DNA from 2 places in the Rossellomorea sp. GCM10028870 genome. Region 2 is predicted to be linked to the other one. Evidence: riboswitches for the same ligand, from Rfam matches in the RefSeq annotation. Region 2 holds a riboswitch; the other holds the start of a gene.
The links. A riboswitch is a leader RNA that binds a small molecule or an ion and turns the genes downstream of it on or off. The one in region 2 is predicted to bind lysine.
Positions count from the first base shown of each region.

Region 1: it holds a riboswitch for lysine, as region 2 does, so the genes downstream of both, ACFQWC_RS01050 (aspartate kinase) here and lysA (diaminopimelate decarboxylase) in region 2, are expected to answer to the same signal.

Region 1 is NZ_JBHTGN010000001.1:203,709-212,003, forward strand. It holds gene ACFQWC_RS01040 (nucleoporin-interacting protein) at 90-1,568, shown strand; gene uvrC (excinuclease ABC subunit UvrC) at 1,565-3,334, shown strand; lysine riboswitch at 3,706-3,884, shown strand; gene ACFQWC_RS01050 (aspartate kinase) at 4,088-5,326, shown strand; gene ACFQWC_RS01055 (YslB family protein) at 5,421-5,858, opposite strand; gene ACFQWC_RS01060 (succinate dehydrogenase cytochrome b558 subunit) at 6,212-6,820, shown strand; gene sdhA (succinate dehydrogenase flavoprotein subunit) at 6,892-8,295, shown strand, end outside.
Region 2 is NZ_JBHTGN010000002.1:238,649-246,943, reverse strand. It holds gene ACFQWC_RS12025 (mannitol-1-phosphate 5-dehydrogenase) at 1-618, shown strand, start outside; gene ACFQWC_RS12020 (2OG-Fe(II) oxygenase) at 1,043-1,693, shown strand; gene ACFQWC_RS12015 (DMT family transporter) at 1,730-2,689, opposite strand; gene ACFQWC_RS12010 (helix-turn-helix domain-containing protein) at 2,782-3,372, shown strand; gene ACFQWC_RS12005 (sigma-70 family RNA polymerase sigma factor) at 3,730-4,266, shown strand; gene ACFQWC_RS12000 (DUF4179 domain-containing protein) at 4,247-5,647, shown strand; lysine riboswitch at 5,767-5,943, shown strand; gene lysA (diaminopimelate decarboxylase) at 6,059-7,345, shown strand; gene ACFQWC_RS11990 (dicarboxylate/amino acid:cation symporter) at 7,389-8,295, shown strand, end outside.

The sequences.
Region 1 (8,295 bases), on a different contig from region 2:
TGGAAACCATTCTTAGAAAGCCTTACAATAGGCTAAGAAGGTTTTCAAACTGAGTTGGTTTTTATTTGGAGAGAAACAGGAGAAAATCAATGACCGATAAACATTTGAACAAATGGTTGATTAGTATACTGGTTGTTTTCAGCCTGTACTTTATATACAGACTTATATTGCTTCCGCCCTATGCTTCAAGCTGGGACGAAGTCGATTATGCTCTCGGAGTCATCGAATTTGATTTATTGAAGATGCAGCCTCATTTTCCAGGGTATCCTTTTTTTATTTTCGGGGGAATGATGGTTCACATCTTTATCGATGACCCGGTTCTATCGCTTCAGCTTTTTAATACGATATTGATGGTTAGCTCGATTTTTCCTGTTTATTGGCTATTCGGCCATTACCTTGGGAGAAAAAAGGCCATCATTGCGACGCTTTTCCTATTTTCCCTTTCATATCCGAGCACGATGACCGTTCAAGCAATGAGCGAAGGTGCCGCTATCGCAGTGTTATGGTGGTACTTATGGAGCCTGCACAGGGCTGTCATACAGAAGACGAAGGATGCGGCTGTTCTTCCCATTCTCTTATTAGCCATCTTGATGGGAATCCGGTTATCCTATATCGGTTTTGGTGTGGGGATCCTATACTATTGGTTTGTGTTTTTGAAGGAGAGCGGAAATAGTTCAGAAAAAGTGAAAGCCATCGCTTTTCATCTGATTCTCCTCCTACTCTCTCAAGGGGTATGGCTATCGGCTTTGGCAGCCAATGCAGGAAGTCTCCATACCCTGTTGCAGATTGCCTTTGGGTTTACAGACGGACACTTTACTGAATGGGGAGGAACGGTAGAGCCCGATACAGGATTTTTTGATAGATTAGGGAAATATATATTTATCAATATAGGTTGGAACGGATTATTTACTCAATCACTTTCCATCGTGGTCATCACGTTGCTCCTCTTTCTAGTTACGGGTAAAAATGGAGGAAGGTGGACGAAACCTGGTACAGGCGTTACATTACTCCTGATTGCATTCAGCTCCTATTTTTTCTGGGGCCTATTTGCTCAAAATATTGATAAGCCGAGACATATTCTACCTCTGGCCTTATTACTCGGATTTTTCTTATTAACTGGATGGATGAAAAAACTTAGTACCTTGAAGATGATCATCCTGAGCCTGTGGTTTATTTTGCATATAGGAACAAGTGTGAGTGTGTTGTCAGGCTACCACTCTTCACCACCAGCAGTATATAAAACTGCGTCATTCTTCGAGGAGAAAAATGATGAAATTCCCCTGATAGTGTACACATGGGAAGAAACAAGGGTATACTCGTATCTTGATGTACCGTACTCACATAAGCGCGTGTTAACGTATGCTCAATTTCTTCAAGACATTGAGCATACACAAAAAGAGATCTATCTGACCGATGCAGTGGTTAATGGATTTAAACAACAGGGTATTGAAAACCTTGATCGAAAAATAGAAAAAGTCCAATCATTTCATTCACAGGAGTTATTCGATCCTGTTTATTCAACCATCACAGTCTATAAATGGGTGGACAAGAAGGGAGAGAGACAATGAACCCAACCATAACCAATAAATTAGCTCTATTACCAGATCAGCCCGGATGTTATTTAATGAAGGACAGGCAAGGCACGATTATTTACGTGGGAAAAGCAAAAGTATTGAAGAATCGTGTTCGGTCCTATTTTACGGGTTCTCATGATGCAAAGACTCAACGCTTAGTAGGAGAAATAGAGGACTTTGAATACATCATGACCTCATCTGATCTGGAAGCCCTTGTACTCGAGATGAATCTAATCAAAAAATATGATCCTAAGTACAATGTCATGTTAAAGGATGATAAAAGCTATCCTTTTATTAAATTAACGAACGAAAGGCACCCAAGGCTCATCACTACCCGTAAAGTTCAAAGGGGGAAAGGGCGGTACTTTGGTCCTTATCCAAACGTAGGAGCCGCTAATGAAACGAAAAAGCTGCTGGATCGTTTGTATCCGTTACGGAAATGTTCCACCCTTCCCGATCGGGCGTGTTTGTACTATCACATGGGCCAATGTCTTGCTCCTTGTATTAAAGAAGTGAGCAAAGATACGTACCGTGAAATGACTGACGAAATATCCCGATTCTTAAATGGAGGCTACAAGGACATTAAGAATCAACTAACGGTGAAAATGAATGAAGCATCTGAAAATCTGGAATTTGAAAGAGCGAAGGAATTCCGTGATCAAATACTCCACATTGAAGCGACGATGGAAAAGCAGAAAATGACCATGACTGATTTCACCGATCGCGATGTATTTGGCTATTCGGTCGATAAAGGCTGGATGTGTGTACAAGTATTCTTCGTACGACAAGGTAAGCTTATTGAACGGGATGTGTCACTGTTCCCTCTATACAATGAACCCGAGGATGAATTTCTTACTTTCTTAGGACAGTTTTATTCAAAATCCAATCACTTTAAGCCAAAGGAAATATTTTTGCCTGAAGTGATTGATGAGGAACTGGCTGCTAAGCTGTTAGACGTGAAAATCACCCAGCCAAAGCGGGGGAAGAAGAGAGAGCTGGTGAAGCTTGCTGAGAAAAATGCGAAGCAGGCCCTTGAAGAAAAGTTCGCCCTAATTGAAAGAGATGAGGAAAGAACGATTAAGGCAATTGAACGTCTTGGTGAACATATGGGCATATATACTCCCTTCCGGATCGAAGCATTTGATAACTCGAATATTCAAGGTTCCGATCCCGTGTCTGCCATGATTGTGTTTCTTGACGGGAAACCCGCGAAGAAAGAGTATCGAAAGTACAAAATCAAAACCGTCAAGGGTCCCGATGATTATGATTCCATGCGGGAGGTTGTTCGCAGAAGGTATACGAGAGTCTTGAAGGATGGTCTCCCTTTACCGGATCTCATCATTATCGATGGCGGGAAAGGGCAGATTGAAGCGGCGAGGGATGTCATTGAGAATGAATTAGGTTTGGATATTCCTCTTGGCGGCCTTGCGAAAGACGATAAGCATCAGACGTCAGAACTGCTGTATGGGAATCCTTTGGAAATTGTTCCTCTTGAAAAGCGAAGTCAGGAATTTTATTTGCTGCAACGGATTCAGGATGAAGTTCACCGATTTGCCATCACGTTCCACCGCCAGCTCAGAGGGAAAAGCGCCTTCCAGTCCACCCTGGATGAGATTGACGGCATCGGACCGAAGCGTAAGAAGCAGCTTCTTAAACATTTTGGTTCCATGAAGAAAATGAAAGAAGCGACGGTGGAGGAGTTTATTGAGATAGGGATTCCGGAAGCTGTTGCGAAGGTTTTGAATGAGAAGTTGAAGTAAAGGATATTAGAATCTAAGTGTTGTTGATTATGGTCTTAGTTTACGTGCAATTAGCTGTCAAATTCAGTATGTCTTCCCACTTATCCCATAAAGTCTTTGTTGCATTAGAAGCACAGAGTGGATTGTAGCGGAAGGCACTTTACTCCTGCGGGAAATAGAGGAAAGGTCGAGACCCCGCAGGGCAAAGCCCTAGGAGGCTCGACTTCCTCCCCGCGGAAAGCGAGCACCTGCAGCGGAAATCAACCACCGCATGCTCATTCAATACAGCTCACGAAAGAATAATAAAATGAAATATTGTTTCAATTAGACATTGAATCAATATTTCCCCTGTGCTATAATTAACAAAAATTTATAACATTATCACTTTTTAAAGTGGTGATAGAGGTGCGAGCTTCAAGAGTACAGGCAAAGAGGAGTATGAGCTCCGTTGAGATGCCTGAAAAGGGGAGATTCGCCGAAGTGGTTTCAGTCTCATGCTGATTCCGCTGGTTCTACGTTTAAGAAATGTAGGATTGTCAAGATGATTCAATCTTGGAGAGCTATCTCACAATGCCGATGAACCTATTTTGTTTGTTCTGCTGTATGTTCATAAAGCAATGAGATATTATTCTCATTGCTTTTTTTATTATCCAGCACAGGAACTTTTCTTGGAAAAGAACCTGTTCTATGAACGTGTAGGATGATTGTGATTGTACTCTTCACCATCAAAAAATGAGTCGTGAATTTTCACTCAATGAGAAAGAGGGAGAAGCTATGAGTATTATTGTTCAGAAATTCGGTGGGACTTCAGTAGGTTCTGTAGAAAGAATTCAAAATGTTGCGTCAAGAATTGCGGAAGAAAAAGAAAGAGGTAATGATGTAGTGGTGGTGGTATCTGCCATGGGGAAAACGACGGATACCCTCGTTGGATTGGCAAGGGAAATTACATCACAACCGAGTAAAAGAGAAATGGATATGCTGCTCTCAACCGGGGAACAGGTGACCATTTCACTCCTTACGATGGCTCTGATCCAAGCAGGACATGATGCCATCTCCTTTACAGGCTGGCAGGCCGGGATTGAAACGGAATCCGTTCATAGCAATGCGAGGATTACCAATATTCATACTGAAAAGATGATGGACCACCTCCAATCCGGGAGAGTTGTGATTGTAGCCGGATTCCAGGGCATGACAGAAACGGGTGAAATCACAACACTCGGCCGCGGTGGATCGGATACAACTGCCGTAGCGATTGCAGCTGCCCTGAAAGCAGAGCGTTGTGACATTTATACAGACGTAGACGGGGTATATACGACAGACCCGCGTTATATTAAAGGGGCAAGAAAGTTACCGTCCATTTCCTATGATGAAATGCTGGAACTGGCTAATTTAGGGGCTGGAGTCCTGCATCCACGGGCAGTGGAATTTGCCAAGAATTATCAAATTCCGTTAGAGGTCAGGTCAAGTATCGAAAAAGTTGAAGGAACGTATATTGAGGAGGAAGCAAGCATGGAACAAAACTTAATTGTGAGAGGCGTAGCCTTTGAAGCTGAAATTACACGTGTCACTGTATTTGGACTGGGTAACGCATTAACTGGACTATCTTCAGTGTTTACCACTTTAGCCAAAAATCATCTGAATGTAGACATTATCATTCAAAGCCAGACCGATCAGAATACGACCAATTTATCATTTTCGATTAAAGAACAGGATTTGGAGGAGACCCTCGCTGTTCTGGAACGAAACAAAGAGCAATTAGGCTTCACCCATGTTGAACATGAAAGTGAGCTTTCCAAAGTATCCATCGTGGGCTCCGGTATGATCTCAAATCCAGGTGTTGCAGCGGAAATGTTCGAAGTATTAGCTCAAAATGACATCGTGGTGAAAATGGTCAGCACCTCTGAAATCAAAGTATCTGCAGTGGTAGACGAGAAAAATATGCAAAAAGCGGCAGGCGTCCTACATACTGCATTTAACCTGGACGCGGTGAAGATGGAAGAAATCACGCTATAATACTAAAGCAGCATAGAACGGGACAAGTGAAAAAGGGTTGCCCCATCAAGTGGGGCAACCCTTTATTAAAGAATTAAAAGTATGTTGTTCAGGACTATTCTACTTTATCTTTTTCGTCCCATCTTACAATCACTTTAACTGAATGACTCCGTTTATGTAGTTCGTCAGCAGCTTCTGCCACACATTTTTTTTGTAACTGTATTTGTTCGGCAAGAAAGCCCGTTTCCAGTTTAAATGTGACATCCGACTTTAAGGAAAGGCGTCGTTCTATCACCGGTCCGCTTATTTCAAAGGTCATCTCATTCTTTTTTTGTTCCAGCAGTGCAAGAGTTCCCCAGCCGGCTTCATCGAAAAACGATACCAGTTCTTCTGATGACTGAAGGGGGAATTTCCGAGAGAGCTGTTTTCCACCCCAGTATAAAATATCGGGTGTATGCTTTCCTAAAATTTCTGGAATCAACATGTCACGTAAAATTTCATATCCGAAGATTGGAACGGACGGTTGATGTACTTCTTCTTTTTTCTGTTCCAAGTAAATCCCCTCTTTCTATAAAACTATTATATACATGAAAAGGGGAATTATCATCCCATACTTCGAAAAAATAACCATGGGATATTTTGGTGGTATAACTTTTATTTGATATTTATTTGAATTTTCGAACATTTAACAAGGCAATACCTCATCTTTTTTGTTATCAATATATTAAAAATATTTTTGCGATATTGTCGAATTTATGTATACGTTTTCTTGACGCTTCCACTCCTTGGGAGTAAAATGAACATGTCACATAATTGTTACAATATAAAATATGTATCGTCGTCTAGTCATTCTTAGAAAATGCATTAGAAAACGAATTCATATTTTATCATTAAGGGGGGTAAATCATGGCTGGAAATCGAGAATTTAATTATCGCAGGCTTCATTCATTGCTAGGTGTTATTCCAGTTGGATTATTTTTAACACAACATTTAGTCGTGAACCATTTTGCCACTGGTGGGGAAGAATCATTTAACCAAGCGGCACACTTTATGGAAAGTCTTCCTTTCCGTTATTTCCTTGAAATTTTTATCATCTTCCTTCCATTGTATTTCCATGCAATCTACGGAATTTACATTGCATTCACTTCTAAGAACAATGCAAGTAAGTTTGGCTATTTCCGTAACTGGATGTTTTTACTTCAACGTGTTTCCGGAGTAATCACATTTATTTTCGTTACATGGCATGTGTGGGAAACGAGAGTTGCGGCAGCATTCGGAGCTGAAGTGAACTTTCAAATGATGGAAAACATCTTATCAAATCCATTCATGCTAGGGTTTTATGTACTGGGTGTTCTTTCAACGATTTTCCACTTTGCGAATGGTCTTTGGTCATTCTGCGTAAGCTGGGGAATTACCGTTTCACCTCGTTCTCAATTAATTGCTACATATGTTACGATCGGAATTTTTGTAGCGTTATCGGTTGTCGGTATGCGCGCAATTTTCGCCTTCGTATAAGAAGAAATAGATACAAGTCTAATAGATTCAGTAAATGCTCTGAAGTATGGTAGGAAAAGGAGTGAGTCACGATGAGTAAAGGGAAAATCATCGTTGTCGGTGGCGGTTTAGCCGGCCTGATGGCCACAATTAAAGCAGCAGAAAAAGGAACGCAAGTAGATTTATTCTCACTGGTACCCGTTAAGCGTTCTCACTCTGTATGTGCACAAGGTGGTATTAACGGAGCCGTTAATACTAAGGGAGAAGGAGACTCTCCTTGGGAACATTTTGATGATACAGTGTATGGTGGGGATTTCTTAGCGAATCAACCGCCGGTTAAAGCAATGACTGAAGCGGCACCAGGAATTATTCATTTACTCGATCGTATGGGAGTAATGTTTAATCGTACACCGGAAGGGTTACTGGATTTCCGTCGTTTCGGTGGAACACAGCATCATAGAACCGCTTTCGCCGGTGCAACGACTGGTCAGCAATTATTATATGCTCTGGACGAGCAGGTTCGTCGTCATGAAGTAGCAGGACTAGTGGATAAATTCGAAGGCTGGGAATTCCTTGGCGTCGTGGTAGATGACGAAGGAGTGGCAAGGGGAATCGTTGCCCAAAACCTTCAGACAATGGAAATTAAATCGTTCGCAGCGGACGCCGTGATTATGGCAACAGGGGGACCTGGAATTATCTTCGGTAAATCTACAAACTCTGTCATCAACACCGGTTCGGCAGCATCAATCGTGTATCAACAAGGTGTTTACTATGCAAACGGTGAGTTCATTCAAATCCACCCGACGGCCATCCCTGGGGATGATAAGCTTCGCCTGATGAGTGAATCTGCCCGTGGTGAAGGTGGACGGGTTTGGACATATAAAGATGGTAAGCCATGGTACTTCCTCGAAGAGAAGTATCCTGCATATGGAAACCTTGTTCCACGTGATATCGCAACACGTGAAATCTTCGATGTGTGCGTAAATCAAAAGCTCGGTATCAACGGTGAAAACATGGTTTACCTTGATCTATCCCACAAAGATTCAAAAGAGCTTGATATTAAGCTTGGTGGAATCATCGAAATTTATGAGAAGTTCATGGGTGATGATCCGCGTAAAGTGCCAATGAAAATCTTCCCTGCGGTACACTATTCTATGGGTGGACTTTGGGTGGACTATGATCAAATGACAAATATCCCTGGATTATTCGCTGCTGGTGAGTGTGATTATTCTCAGCACGGGGGTAACCGCTTAGGAGCAAACTCATTACTATCCGCTATTTATGGTGGTATGGTTGCAGGACCTAATGCCATTAAATATATCGAAGGTTTAGAAAAAACGGCTGAGTCGGTACCTTCTTCTTTATTCGATCGTTATGTGAAACAGGAAGAAGAAAAATGGAACAACATCATGTCCATGAATGGTACTGAGAATGCTTACGTCATTCATAAAGAGCTTGGTGAGTGGATGACGGATAACGTAACCGTTGTACGTCAT
Region 2 (8,295 bases):
GTTGAACCGTATTACGAATGGGTGGTTGAAACAAAAGAAACAATCCCGCCTGTTGAAGGCATGACGATTGTAGACGACCTTGCTCCATTCATCGAGCGTAAGCTGTTCACGGTGAATACAGGCCATGCGGTCATTGCGTACCTTGGTTACCTGCAAGGCAAGTCAACGATCGATCAGACATTGGCCGATGAAGCCATTGCCGAGCAGGTCAAGGAGACACTGAAAGAAACAGGTGCCTACCTTGTGAAGCAATACGGACTTAATGAAAACGAGCATCTTGCTTATATTGATAAGAACATCGTACGCTTCAAAAATGCTTACCTGAATGATGATGTCAGTCGTGTGGGACGGGCGCCGATCCGCAAGCTGGGTCCTGATGACCGCTTGATCCGACCGACGACAGAGGCTCAAAAAGCGGGGCTCTCTTATGCCTACCTTGCCAAAGCGATTGCTGCAGCGCTATTGTTTGACAATCCTGAGGATGAACAAGCGGTTGAAATCCAGGGCATGATCAAGGAACACGGACCTGCCCATGTATTGAAAGAAGTGAGCGGACTGGATCCGGATAGCGAGATTGTGAAGGAAGTATTGGTTCAGTATGAAGGTTTGAAGGAATAAAATGGGATCGGCTGTCGAACTTGATTCGGCAGTCTATTTTTTTGGAAGGAAGACGCAGAGGAATCGACGCATAAATTTTAAAAAGACGCATACTTTCGAAATTTGATGTATAAGAGGAAACCGGCGCATAAAACCCATCCGTGTCTTTTCTGTGACGTCCCCGCAACCGCGCCAATCCTACAATCCCCTTCATTCCCATCAGACCCCTAATTTTTCATCAAAAAAAAGATAGAATTCCCCTCATCACGGGTGTAAAATATATAAAAATACACACGCAGGAGGAAACCGCCAGCCAAAATAAAGACTACAGTTATGCCTATTGTTGCTATCGTTTTTTTCTAGATTGGAAGAATCAAAGGGTGCTTCCACCAATATAAAAATTCAGAATGTTAAAAATACGATAAGAGGTTGATGAAAGTTGGCAATGGATAATACTGAAATAGCTGTAAAGGAACAAACGATTTTCCACCATACGGGGAATAAGATCAAGACGGACGACCGGGAGATTCAGATCATCGCGAAAATGGAAGAGCCGTTGATCGTCGTTCTTGGAAATGTGTTGAGCCATGAAGAATGTGATGAACTCATTCAGCTTTCCAAGGATCGGGTCGAGCGCTCGAAAATCGGTAACACACGCACAGTGGACGAGCTTAGAACGAGCAGTTCAGTGTTCCTAGAGGAGAATGAACACGACGTCGTGTCTTGTATCGAAAAACGGGTCTCTCAGATTATGAATATACCCGTGGAGCACGGGGAAGGTCTTCAAATCCTTAACTATAAACCGGGTCAGGAATACAAGGCTCACTTTGACTTCTTCTCGGCCTCATCAAGACCGGTGAAGAATCCGAGAATCAGCACCCTCGTGATGTACTTGAATGACGTAGAGGAAGGCGGGGAAACGTACTTCCCTAAATTGAATTTCTCTGTTTCTCCGCAAAAGGGGATGGCGGTCTACTTCGAATATTTCTATGATAACCAGGAGCTGAACGACTTGACGCTTCATGGCGGCGCACCGGTTGTCATCGGGGATAAATGGGCTGCTACCCAGTGGATGAGAAGAAAGGTATTTAAATAAAGTGAAGGAGGAGCATCCAGGATGCCCCTCCTTTTTTTAGCTGACGGATTTAACGGCTTTGACCATTCCGGTATTCATTCTTTTCACGTTTATGGTGTGGATGATCATTCCCGTGATGATCAGGAGGATGCCGATCAGGGCTATTCCTGATGGAAGTGGAACGGACAGGATCGCCGCTTCTCCTATGATGACAAACAGGATCTGTGTCGATTGGGTCGCTTCCACTGCGGCAAGTTTCCCGGGAGTGTGCCTTGCCTGATTCGTGGCGATGAAGAACAGGGACGTCGCAATCACACCTGAGCATATGGCGACAATAAAGGATTGTATCACTTGCTGCTCGCTTGGTGCCCCAACCTCGAAGAACGCATAGCATCCTAAGATCAGCCAGAAAGGAGTGCTTGCGATCGTCATCCCGAGCACACGTTGGAAGGTATCAAGCTTGCCACCGCACACCTCCATCATTTTCCGGTTTCCAAGAGGATAAGCAAAGGCTGCGATGATCACAGGGAAGATCCCAACGGCCATTTCAGAAAAGGACAATCCACTGGCATTTTCCTGTTGAATGAAGAGAACCCCAACTAAAATGATGGAGGATATGGCCAAAGCTCTTTTTTGAATGGTATGCCTGCGCCTGGCCGGCCCGGAAGTATAAAATAAAGGAGCGAGTAAGATGCCTGCGACGATGGTAAACTGCCACGTGCCCGCTACAAGCCAACCCGGTCCGTACGCAGCCGCATAGGTGATAGGACCATAAAAGAGGACAAACCCGACAAAGCTCCACGTCAGCCATTCGAATGGTTTCTTCTTCATTTCAATCCAGACTTGATTTATATTCTTCCGTAAACCTACAATAAGGAATAGGAAGGGTAGCATGAACAGGAATCGCAGGGATGAACTCCACATCCAGCTTCCACCAGCGAGCTCCATGGACCGGTTCAGAATAAAGGTGACGGCAAAGAACATAGATGAAATGACACCGAGAGCAAGCTCTTTGATGATGAACACTCCTTTCCAATACATATACTATAGTTTATTTTTTATATATTATAATATACTTACATACGTTGTCTATAGAAAGAGGTAGGATTATGAGTAATGACGGTTTGACTTGGCAGGACCCGGAAAAATTGGCTAGGCACGTCGGGATGACACTGAGACATATACGACATGAGCGTGGGCTAAACCTCCAGGAACTCGCAGCTATGACCGATGTCAGTACTTTGACTTTGGGCAAGATCGAAAGGGGAGAGGCGAATCCATCTTTGACGATCATATGGAAAATTGCGAACGGACTCGCGATCCCCATTTCGGCCCTTCTCGTGGAAAAACAAGAAGTCCAGATTTCCCGGAAAAATGAAGGGAGCAAAGTGATCAGTGCCAATGAGTCCTTGACCCTGGAACCGATGTTTACTTCCTCTGGCTACAGCTCATTGGAAACCCACAGGGCCTTCCTGAAACCGGACAGTGAGTACCGTGCGGATGCCCACCAGCCCGGGGTGATTGAATTTGTAACCGTTATGGAAGGAAAAGTACGTGTGAAGGTGCAGGATGAAGTATTCGAGCTCAGTCAGTATGACTCGATCAAATTCCATGCGGATAAAGGCCATAGTTACATGAATATGGAATCAATAGAAGCGGTCCTCCACTTTGTGATGATCTATACGGGACGGGCGGATTGAAGCTTATCGAGACGGATAAGCTTTTTTTAGTGAAAAGCATTACGATGGAAGATAAAAAAGGATTTTTCAACCTTTCTTTGGCTTTTGAATCATTTTCATTCAATCTTGGTGGAGGATGACCCCATCCTACTTAATTGCGTCGAAATCGTCCATGATTGCGTCATTTTCAAGGTGAATTGCGTCATGATCGAAGTAATTGCGTCGATTTCAAATTTATTGCGTCGTTTTTCATAGTTTATGCGTCTTTTTGAAATAAATGGTAACTACCCTCAGTCTACATCGCATGACACCCCATAAAAAATTCCTTGAAACTTTTCCCGCCTCACCCGACTCTAATGAATGACAGGAGGTTAATCAATGGATGTGAAACTCGTAAAAAGAGCAATCAAAGGGAATGAACAGGCATTTGAAAGGCTGATCCACTCAGAAAGCGAGAAGCTGTACAGGACGGCATTTCTATATGTAAGAAATAAAGAGGATGCTCTCGACGTGGTGCAGGAAACGGTTTGTAAAGCATTCACCTCGATAGCCCGTTTGAAGAACCCAGAGTATTTCAGCACCTGGCTGATCAAGATCCTGATACATACGGCATACAGCATGTTGAAGAAACAAAACCGACTGGTCCTGACGGGGGATGAGTTTCTAGACAACACTCTCGTCTCAGAAGAAACGGATATAGAAGGGCGGATCGACTTGATTACGGCCATGGCGTCTTTGAATCAGCACTATCAAACCGTCATTATCTTATTCTACTTCCAGGGTCAGTCGATCAAGATGATATCCGATACGATGGGTACGCCTGAAGGGACGGTCAAGACGTATCTTCACCGGGCGAAGCTGGAATTGAGAATGCTGCTGGAAGGAGTGAATCAGTATGGACAAAAAATGGTTTGAGGAAGAAATGAACAGCATCGAGGTACCAAAAGAAAAGGTTTTTGAGGCAATTTCAACAGGAATCCAAGAAGGCAGAAAACAAAAGGTCCGGAAAAAAACGGTCAAGATAAGTGCCGCATTTACCACCGCTGCTGCCTCCATGGTACTCGTATCGGGCTTCCTGTTCTCACCTGTGAACAATGCACTGGCCAAACTGCCTGTACTGGGTGCCATTTATGAAAAAGTCGGTTCGGATGTCGGAAAAGAACTCTATTTCAGCGATAAAGTGACGGAAGTTAATCAGGCCGCCACTTCCAACGGCGTCGATGTGACAATCACAAGCACATATTATGACGGGAACGTCATCGGAGTCACCTTCAAGGCGAAGGGTGATGACCTTTCCATCGAACATATGGACGAAGGGAATCGTCCGGTGAGCGGCTACAGCTATCATCTCTTCGACGGTAAGGATCAGAATCAATGGGGATCGGGAAGTTCGGGTCTTAAAAAAGACGGGGATGAGTTCATAGGCTCGATCGAATTTTACCGGGATGGGAAAGAACCGCCGGAAAACTTCACGCTTCCGTTAACGTTCACCCATATGGCAGATGTGAACGGTACCTGGACCTTTGATGTACCGGTCAAGAGGATTCCATCTGAAAAGATCAAAACAGATGTAAGGACAGAATCGCCCAATGGGGAATTTGAGCTGCAAGTAACATCTGTCACTAAAGGAAAAGCTACGACTACGCTGGAGTATACCTATTCGGTGGAGTCCGAGAAGGATACGTTAAATCTGATTGTGTTTGATGACTTAGGGAACCGGTTATCAAAGTCCAGTGCAGAGACACTAAATATCAAAGAAATTGACGGTTATTATCAAAAGACTTTCAGGGAGCTGTTCACGAGTAAACTCAGTGATAAAGCACAGTCGCTGAAAGTCCAGGCTGATATGGAGCGAGTAGATGAAGACGGCATCAACTCACTGAAGGATTCACCTCCATTCCAGGTGAAGAGCCCTCGTTTTGGTTATCAGGTCACGGTACAAGATATCCAAAACGCAAAAGGGAAGGTGACAGTCGATTTCACCATTGATCATATCAAAGAAAAACAATTCCAATATGACATATTAAAGAGCTTTGCTCAATTCGTTCAGGTGATCCCATCAAAAGATATTAAAAGAAATGCGAAGGATGAACTGGATTATAATGAGATGCTGAATCATATGATCAGAAGTGCTAAAACGAAAACAGTGGATAAGGATACTCTCCGTTATCAATCCACGTTTACATTGCCTCAGGATTCCAACCTTGAGGACTACTCACTGATTGTCCCATTCGAGACATTGAGCAGAAATGATAAGCCGGTCAAAATGAAACCGTTCGAAATCAATCTGAAATAAAATGATCCACGAAATCCCTGGGCTACTTCCGGGGGTTTTGCCTATTTCTCTTTCAAAAACCAATTGACAACTATTTTAAGAGAGTGGTATAGTAATTCAAACAAAATAATACGTCACTCTCTGATAATAGAGGCGCGAGTATGATGAGTATCTTCTTTGAGAATAATGGATTCCGGGATAAGAAGGGAAAGGCAGATCGCCGAAGCAGAAAATAGCCAATTCTATTTTTTGTTGGGCCAGCATTGAAGAAATGTTGGACTGTCACAATGAAAAAGTTGTGGAGAACTATTGAAGAGATGTTAATACATAGTCTTCATTATGTTTCCAAAACTTTTGATGATAAACCGTATGAGCATCGCTTCATACGGTTTTTTTGTGTTTTTTTAGAGAGAGTCAAAAGGAGTATAGGATATGAGTACAGTTGATGTGAATGTTCGTGGAGATCTTGAAATCGGAGGAATGAGCACGGGTGAGTTGGTGGAGACCTATGGCACGCCTTTAATGGTTTACGATGAAGGAATGATTCGTGAAAATGCCCGACTTTTCCGTAATGCCTTCAACGAAAGCGGATTGCAGTTCCAGGTGGCATATGCGAGTAAAGCGTTCCTATGTAAAGAGATGGTGCGCCTGGCAGAGCAGGAGGAGTTATCACTGGATGTTGTATCCGGCGGGGAATTGTATACGGCCCTTGAGGCAGGTTTTCCAGCGGAGCGTATTCATTTTCATGGGAACAACAAGTCAGAAGAGGAGTTACTCATGGCACTTGAGGCTAAAATCGGCTGCTTTGTTGTCGATAGTTTCCTAGAGCTTGAACTGCTGCATGATCTGGCCAAGGAGCGTGAGCAGCAGGTTCAGATCCTGATCAGGGTCACGCCAGGTGTAGAAGCCCACACCCATGAGTACATCACGACGGGACAGGAGGATTCGAAATTCGGATTCAGCATTTCCAACGGACAGGCGAATACGGCGATTCAGTTAGCTCTCCACAAGCCGTACTTCTCATTACTCGGTCTGCATTCACATATTGGATCTCAGATTTTCGAACGGGAAGGGTTTGATCAGGCGATTCAAGTACTGGCAGATTTCCTGCAGCGGATCCGGATCGAATTTGATGTGACTATGCCGGTGCTGAATATCGGCGGAGGATTCGGTGTCCGGTACACGGAAGAAGACCAGCCCCTGCCGATTCCAACGTATGTGAAGGGCATTACCGATAGTGTGAAGACCTATTTCACCAAGAATGAATATCCGCTCCCTGAAGTATGGGTGGAGCCGGGACGAAGCATGGTGGCTGAAGCTGGGACGACCTTGTATAAAGTGGGGTCGAAGAAAATCATTCCCGATGTGCGCACGTACGTCGCGATCGACGGGGGGATGACGGACAATATTCGCCCGGCCCTCTATCAGGCGAAATACCATGCGGTGCTTGCCAATCGTCCCCATGAGGAATGCACGGAGCTTGTGAGTATTGCCGGGAAATGCTGCGAATCCGGTGACATGCTGATCTGGGACCTGATGCTGCCACCGACGAATTACGGTGATATTCTGGCCGTGTTCAGTACAGGAGCCTACGGGTATTCCATGGCGAGTAATTATAATCGGATTCCAAGACCGGCTGTTGTGTTTGTAAAGGATGGGGAATCACGGGTCGTGATCGAGCGTGAATCGTATGCTGATTTAGTTCGGAATGACCGGTAAAGAATAATCCACCTTACAATCATAATGAAGAGGAGAACATAGAATGAAAAACATATTTAAAACGTACGGATTAGCCATCACACTACTCGCATCCATTATCATAGGATCCATTATCGGACTGACCATGGGAGAGAAAGCAGAAATGTTAAAACCCTTGGGAGATATCTTCCTGAATCTCCTCTTTACGATCGTGGTACCCCTGGTTTTCTTTTCGATCTCATCGGCGATCGCCAATTTGGAATCGAAAGGTCAATTTAAGAAAATCATGCGCAGTATGCTGGTGATATTCCTGATCACCACGATCATCTCGTCTGTGTTGATGATTGTGGGAGTGAAGGTTTTTTCCCCGACGGAAGGTATTACCATCAGTCTGGACCAGTCCGTTGAAACAGAAGACATCCAATTGGGGGACCAAATCGTCCAAACCTTTACTGTGGATAATTTCATTGAATTATTTACACGGGAGCATATGCTGCCCCTTATCTTGTTTTCAGTGGCACTCGGATTTGCCACGAATCGACTGGGGGAAAAAGCAGAGCCATTGAAAAAAATCCTACAGGCAGGGGCCGATGTGAGCATGAAGTTGGTATCGTATATCATGTATTATGCCCCAATCGGTCTGGCTGCCTATTTTGCTACATTAGTAGGAACGTTCGGGGCAAGCTTACTATCTTCTTATTTGCGTTCTTTCCTATTGTATTTAGTGATAGCGGTGATTTACTTTGTAGTGGTTTTCTCCTTCTATGCCTTTGTGGCAGGAGGGAAAAGAGGGGTGAGAGGCTTTTGGAAGCATAACCTTTTACCTGCGGCAACCGCAATCGGAACACAAAGCTCAGTGGCAACCATTCCTGCCAATCTGGATGCAACGAAAAAGATGGGGGTATCCAATGCCGTTCGAGAAACGGTCATTCCTATTGGAGCGTCGATTCATAAAGACGGCTCGGCCATGG